DNA from 2 places in the Rhodoplanes sp. SY1 genome. Region 1 is predicted to be linked to the other one. Evidence: predicted binding sites of a transcription regulator. Region 1 holds the regulator's gene; the other holds the start of a gene.
The links. Region 1 encodes PhoB, which activates phosphate uptake and scavenging genes when phosphate is short. Its sites were predicted from a motif close to TGTCATNNANCTGTCAT; they were not measured.
Positions count from the first base shown of each region.

Region 1 (3,405 bases):
CCTTCCAGGCGAAGACGGCGGCCGCCATCATGGTTCTGCTCGTGTTCCTGTTCGTCATGAACGGGGCGGCGATCCTGCTGCGCAAGCGGTTCGAGCGCCGGTGGTGATCAGGTGACAGGGAGTCCCGCCCGATGAACAGCATGGTCCAGCTCGACTCGGCGACCGCGGTCGCCGCGGCCGCCGCGGTGGCGGGCAACCCGGTCAAGATCGTGGCGCAGGGCGTCAACGTCTATTACGGAGACAAGCACGCGCTGCGCGACGTCGACCTCGACATCCAGGAGCGCGCCGTGACGGCGCTGATCGGCCCCTCCGGCTGCGGCAAGTCGACCTTCCTGCGCTGCCTCAACCGGATGAACGACACCATCGTGGGCTGCCGGGTGACCGGCAAGATCACCATGGACGACCGCGACATCTACGACCCGCAGCTCGACGTCGTGCAGCTGCGCGCCCGCGTCGGAATGGTGTTCCAGAAGCCGAACCCGTTCCCCAAGTCGATCTTCGAGAACGTCGCCTACGGGCCGCGCATTCACGGGCTCGCCCGCAACAAGGCCGAGCTCGAGGAGATCGTGGTGACCAGCCTCAAGCGGGCCGGCCTGTTCGAGGAGGTGAAGGACCGGCTCGGCGATTCCGGCACCAGCCTGTCGGGCGGCCAGCAGCAGCGGCTCTGCATCGCCCGCGCCATCGCGGTGAGCCCGGAGGTCATCCTGATGGACGAGCCGTGCTCGGCCCTCGATCCGATCGCCACCGCGAAGATCGAGGAGCTGATGGACGAGCTGCGCGAGAACTACACGATCGTCATCGTCACCCACTCGATGCAGCAGGCGGCCCGGGTGTCGCAGCGCACCGCCTTCTTCCATCTCGGCGTGCTGGTCGAGATCGGCGTCACCAGCGACATCTTCACCACGCCGAAGGACCGGCGGACCCAGGACTACATCACGGGTCGCTTCGGGTGACCGCCGTGGCGGCGGACGAAGACGACGACCGAGAAACCGACGTTCCGGAGAATCCCCCGATGGGCGAACATACCCACAAGGCCTTCGACACCGACCTGCAGGATCTCGCCCGCATGGTCGCCGAGATGGGCGGCATGGCGGAGCAGCAGATCTCCGACGCCACCGAGGCGCTCGACCGCCGCGATCTCGCGGCCGCCCAGCTCGTGGTCGCCGCCGACTCGCGCATCGACGCGCTGCAGCGCGAGATCGAGGCCAAGGCGGTGCTCACCATCACGCGCCGCCAGCCGATGGCGGTCGACCTGCGCGACATCGTCGCGGCGATGCGCATCTCCAACGATCTCGAGCGGATCGGCGACCTCGCCAAGAACATCGCCAAGCGGGTCGTCGTGCTCGATCACGAGTTCCGCGCCCAGCAGGTGATGCGCGGCGTCCAGCACATGACCGAGCTGGTGCTGTCGCAGATCAAGGACGTGCTCGACGCCTACGCGCGGCGCGACCTGCAGAAGGCGGTCGCCGTGTGGCGGGCCGACGAGGAGATCGACGCCGTCAACAACTCGCTGTTCCGCGAGCTCCTCACCTACATGATGGAGGATCCGCGCAACATCGGCATCTGCATCCACCTCCTGTTCTGCGCCAAGAACATCGAGCGGATGGGCGATCACGCCACCAACATCGCCGAGTCGGTCTACTACATGATCGAGGGCAAGTCGCTCCTCGACGAGCGCCCGAAGAGCGACACGACGTCGAGCACCGTGGTTCCGTTCGACGCCTGACGGACACGCGCCTCCGCCGCCGGGCGACCGCTATTCCCGAGAGGACCTTGAAGCCGATGGCCGCGCGCATTCTGATCGTCGAGGACGAGGAGCCGCTGACGCTGCTCCTGCGCTACAATCTCGAGGCCGAGGGCTACGCGGTCGACGCCGCCGGCCGCGGCGACGACGCCGATCTCCGTCTCAAGGAGAGCCCCCCGGATCTCGCCATCGTCGACTGGATGCTGCCCGGCCTGTCCGGCATCGAGCTGATCAGGCGGTTGCGCGCCCGCACCGAGACGCAGCAGCTCCCGGTGATCATGCTCACGGCGCGCGGCGAGGAGGGCGAGCGGGTGCGCGGCCTCGCCACCGGCGCCGACGACTACATCGTCAAGCCGTTCTCGGTGCCGGAGCTGCTCGCCCGCATCCGCGCGCTGCTCCGCCGCACCAAGCCGGAGCGGGTCGCGTCGGTGCTGACCGCCGGCGACATCGAGCTCAACCGCGACAAGAAGCGGGTGGCGCGGGCGGGGCGTGACGTGCCGCTCGGCCCGACCGAGTTCCGTCTGCTCGAGTTCCTGATGGAGAACCCGGGCCGCGTTTTTTCACGCGAGCAGCTTCTCGATCGGGTGTGGGGCCGCGACGTCTATATCGACGAGCGCACCGTCGACGTGCATGTCGGCCGGCTGCGCAAGGCGCTCAATCGCGGCCAGCGTTCCGACCCGATCCGCACCGTGCGGGGCGCCGGCTACGCCCTCAACGACCGCTACGGCGGCGCCGAGGCGTGACGCCCAGGGCGTGATACCTGCGACGTGATACCTGCGGCGTGACACCGCGAGCGGCGGCGCGAGCCGCCGCAGCTCACCGGCTCGAATGCCTCGCGGGGCACTCGCGAACGGCGTGCGCCCCCGACATCGCGCGGAATGCATCGGCGACATGGCCGGACTGCGGGGCCGCAGGCCGCCGCGCGATCCCGCAACGACGTCATCCGGCGCACACCGTCTCGTCGTCCGGCGCAGGGCGTTTCGGCGGCCGGCTGGGCCGGACGCCGTTCTCGTCGCGGATCAGATCCGCCCGAGGCGCTTGTCGCGGCGCCGGTCGACCGGCTGATAGGCGATCCGCGCGTGGTAGCCGCAATAGGGCAGCCCCTCGCTGGTCCGGCCGCCGCAGAAGAAGAAGTCGGTCGAGCCGGGATCGCCGACCGGCCAGCGGCACTTGCCCTCGCCGAGCTCGAGCAGCGTGCAGCGCTGGCCCATCGGCACCACATTGGCGACCGCCTCGACCTCCTGCTCGTACTCGACCTCGTAGACGGGGGCGCGCGCCAGCGCCGTGTTGCCGCGCATCGCCGGCCGCGCGACGCGCAGCACCGGCGCCGCCGCGCGCGGCTTCCTGGCCCGCGGCACCGCCGCCGCGGGACTCTTGGCGCGCCCGGACAGGCCCAGCCGGTGAACCTTACCGATCACCGCATTGCGTGTGATTCCACCGAGCTCGACGGCGATCTGGCTCGCTGAGAGACCGTCGTTCCAAAGCTTCTTGAGAAGTTCCACGCGCTCGTCGGTCCACATGTGTTCCTCTTCGCCCCGTGGCGCGAGATCACTCTCGTCGAATCCGTCATCGCCGCGCGGCGGTGCCTCTCCACCGGCGGGTACGCAGGAACAGACGTGAAACTTAGAGAGCAGTCCGCCGCACGAGATGTCGTATGATAG
Region 1 covers NZ_JBEOMB010000100.1:54,200-57,604, forward strand. Annotated here, with positions in the region: gene pstA (phosphate ABC transporter permease PstA) at 1-107, shown strand, start outside; gene pstB (phosphate ABC transporter ATP-binding protein PstB) at 132-953, shown strand; gene phoU (phosphate signaling complex protein PhoU) at 1,013-1,726, shown strand; gene phoB (phosphate regulon transcriptional regulator PhoB) at 1,783-2,487, shown strand; gene ABTU92_RS22230 (GcrA family cell cycle regulator) at 2,764-3,264, opposite strand.

Region 2 (3,405 bases), on a different contig from region 1:
ATCTACACGGCGCACGACAAGGGCCTCGACCTTCACGTCTTCGTCGACGAGACGCGGCCGCGCAACCAGGGCGCCTCGCTCACCGCCTGGGAGCTGACCCATCACGGCGTGCCCTGCACCCTGGTCGCCGACAATGCCGGCGGCCACCTGATGCAGCACGGCCAGGTCGACATGGTGATCGTCGGCACCGACCGGGTGACGGCGCAGGGCGACGTCTGCAACAAGATCGGCACCTACCTGAAGGCGCTGGCGGCGCACGACAACGGTGTGCCGTTCTTTGTCGCGCTCCCCTCGCCCACCATCGACTTCGCCGTGTCGGACGGCGTGAAGGAGATCCCGATCGAGGAGCGCGGCGAGGAGGAGGTCACCCTGATGGCCGGCAAGACGGCCGACGGGCGCTTCGAGACGGTGCGAATCGCGCCGGACGGGGTGCGCGCCTCGAACTACGGCTTCGATGTCACCCCGGCGCGCCTGGTCACCGGCCTGATCACCGAGCGCGGCGTGATCGCGCCGACCCGCGAGGCGCTCGCCGCGGCGTTCCCGGAACGGGCGGGCGGGGCGTGAGGCCGCGTGCCCCGGACGCGGTGCAGCGCGCAGCGGTGCACCGCAGAGCCGGGGCCCAGGGGGGCGCAAAGTTGGGTCCCGGTTCTGCGGCGCATCACGCCGCGTCGCGGCGTCCTGCACCGCGCCCGGGACACGAGGCCGTGCCTCGCCTCACCGGCTGGCGCGGTCGAACTGGGCCAGCAGCTCGTTGCCGCGGCGGACCGCCGTCTCGAGCGCCGCGGCGGCCGTCTTCTTGCCGGCGAAGGCCGCCTCCAGCTCCTCCTCGATGACGTCGCGCACCAGGATGAAGGAGCCGAGCCGCAGGCCGCGCGAGTTGTCGGTCGGCGGGTTCAGGGTCAGCTCCTCGATGGCGATGGCGGCGCCCGGGTTGCGGTCGTAGAAGCCCTCCGCCCGCGCGTGCTCCCAGGCCGCCCGCGTCACCGGCAGGTAGCCGGTCGCCTGGTGCCAGCGCGACTGCACCTCGGGCCGCGCCAGATAGGCGAAGAAGCGCGCCGCGCCGCGATACTCGGCGGCCGGGCGGCCGCGCAGCACCCACAGGCTGGCGCCGCCGATCATGGTGTTGCGCGGGGCGCCCGGCACGTCCGGCCAGTAGGGCAGCATGCCGTAGCCGACCTCGAACCTGGCCCGCGCCCGGATGTCGGCGGCGAGCGCCGAGGAGCCGATGAAGATGCCGCACTGGCCGGTGTGCAGCATCGGCTCGGCGGCGGTGCCACGCCCGCCATAGGCGTACACGCCGTTCTTCTGCCAGGCGGCGAGCGCCGCGACGTGGCGGGTCAGCACCGGATTGGCGAGCATCAGCTCGGCCCCCGGCCCGGCGAGGCCGTTGGCGCGCGTGGCGATCGGAACATCGTGAAAGGCCGAGAAATTCTCGATGTTCACCCACGACGGCCAGTGCGTCGAGAAGCCGCACGTGACGCCGGCGAGGCGGAGCCGCCGGGCGACCTCCTCGACCTGCGGCCAGGTCTTCGGCGGCGTCTTGTCGTCGAGCCCGGCGGCGCGGAACAGGTCGCGGTTGAAGTAGAGGATCGGGGTCGAGGCGTTGAACGGGTAGGACAAGAGGTTGCCGGCCGGATCCCGGTAGAAGCCGGCGATCGGCGGCAGGAAGGCGGTCGCGTCGAACGGCTCGCCCATGTCCCGCATCAGCTCGAAGAGCGGATACACGGCCCCGCGGGCGGCCATCATGGTGGCGGTGCCGATCTCGTTGACCTGGACGATCGCCGGGTGGTTCTTGGTGCGCACCGCGAAGATCGCCGCCGCCACGGTCTCGGTGTAGCTGCCCTTGAACACCGGCACGACCCGGACCGCGTCCTGGCCGGCGTTGAAGCCCTCGACGATGCGCTCGATCTGGCGGCCGAGCTCGCCCGCCATGGCGTGCCAGAACTGGACCTCGGTCGTCGCGGCGCGGACCGGCCGGGACGCGCCGGCGACGCCGAGAGTCGCCCCGGCCCCGATCCCGGCCAGCACCCGACGGCGGCTCGGACCCGGCGCGGACCCGTTCGGCGCGGGCGGTATCGACTCCGGCATCGAAAGCACACCCCTGTTCGCGATGAGAGACGCGTCGGCGACGATCCGGGCCGCGCGAGGATGGTCATCCGACCATGGTTTCGCTAAAATTTCGAGCTTTCACGACAACGAGCCTCGACGGTCCGACGACAATTTCCGACGACAAGGCGGTGCAATTTTGTCGCCAGCAGGGATCTTTCGCACCTTGGCTCCGCGCCTCGCCGGCCGGTTTCGCTGCGGGCGTGGCGCGACGGCGTGCCGCGCGCTGTGGGCTGCCGCGACGGCGCTTCTTCTCGCCGCACTGATGACGCCACCCGCGATCGCGCGAGAATTCCGGGTCGCCGACACGCAGGTCGAGGACTATCCGACGGTCCAGGCCGTGCTCCACATGAGCCGGCTGATCGAGGAGCAGACCGGCGGGCGCCACCGCCTGCGGGTGTTCCATTCCCGCCAGCTCGGCGAGGAGCAGGACACCATCGAGCAGACCCGCGCCGGCGCCATCGATCTCAACCGCACCAACGTGGCGCCGATCGGCGCCATCGTGCCGGTCGCCGACGTGCTCGCGATGCCGTTCCTGTTCCGCTCGAAGGCGCATCTGCACAGCGTGCTCGACGGGCCGATCGGCGACGAGATCCTCAAGAGCTTCGAGGCCTACGGCTTTGTCGGCCTGACCTTCTACGATTCGGGCGCCCGCTCGCTCTACACGCGCGACCGCCCGGTGCGCGACATCGCCGACCTGAAGGGCCTGCGCATCCGGGTGCAGCAGTCCGCGCTGATGACCGCGATGATCCGGGCGCTCGGCGCCACCGCCGTGCAGCTTCCCTACGGGCAGGTCGAGACCGGCCTCTCCACCGGCCTGATCGACGGGGCCGAGAACAACTGGCCGTCCTACGTCACCACCGGCCACTACAAGCTCGCGCCCAACTACACGCTCACCGAGCACACCATGAGCCCGGAGGTTCTGGTGATGTCGCTGCGCGCCTGGCAGAGCCTCTCGGCCGACGACCAGGCGATCTTCCGCAGCGCCGCCCGCGCCTCCAACCGGGTGATGCGCGAGCAGTGGAACGCGCTCGAGGAGCGCTCCCGCACCCAGGCGCGCGCCGCCGGGACGACGATCGTCTCCGATTTCGACCGGCGTCCCTTCGTCGACGCGATGGCGCAGGTCTATGCCGGCGTCGGCGACCCGAACCTGCAGCGGCTGATCGCCCGCATCCGGGAAAGCGAGTGACCGTGGCGTCGCCTCCGACGGTGCAGGACGGCGCGGCGATCGACGCCGTCGCGCTGCCGCCGAAACCGGCGGAGCGCCGCCGCCTCGATCTCGTGCGGCTCGTCCGCGCC
Region 2 covers NZ_JBEOMB010000063.1:9,619-13,023, reverse strand. Annotated here, with positions in the region: gene mtnA (S-methyl-5-thioribose-1-phosphate isomerase) at 1-564, shown strand, start outside; gene ugpB (sn-glycerol-3-phosphate ABC transporter substrate-binding protein UgpB) at 715-2,088, opposite strand; gene ABTU92_RS17400 (TRAP transporter substrate-binding protein) at 2,372-3,295, shown strand; partial or broken gene ABTU92_RS17395 (ATP-binding protein) at 3,334-3,405, shown strand, end outside.
Region 2: ugpB (sn-glycerol-3-phosphate ABC transporter substrate-binding protein UgpB) is a predicted target of PhoB. The motif match lies at 2,203-2,219, and genes of this name have one in related genera.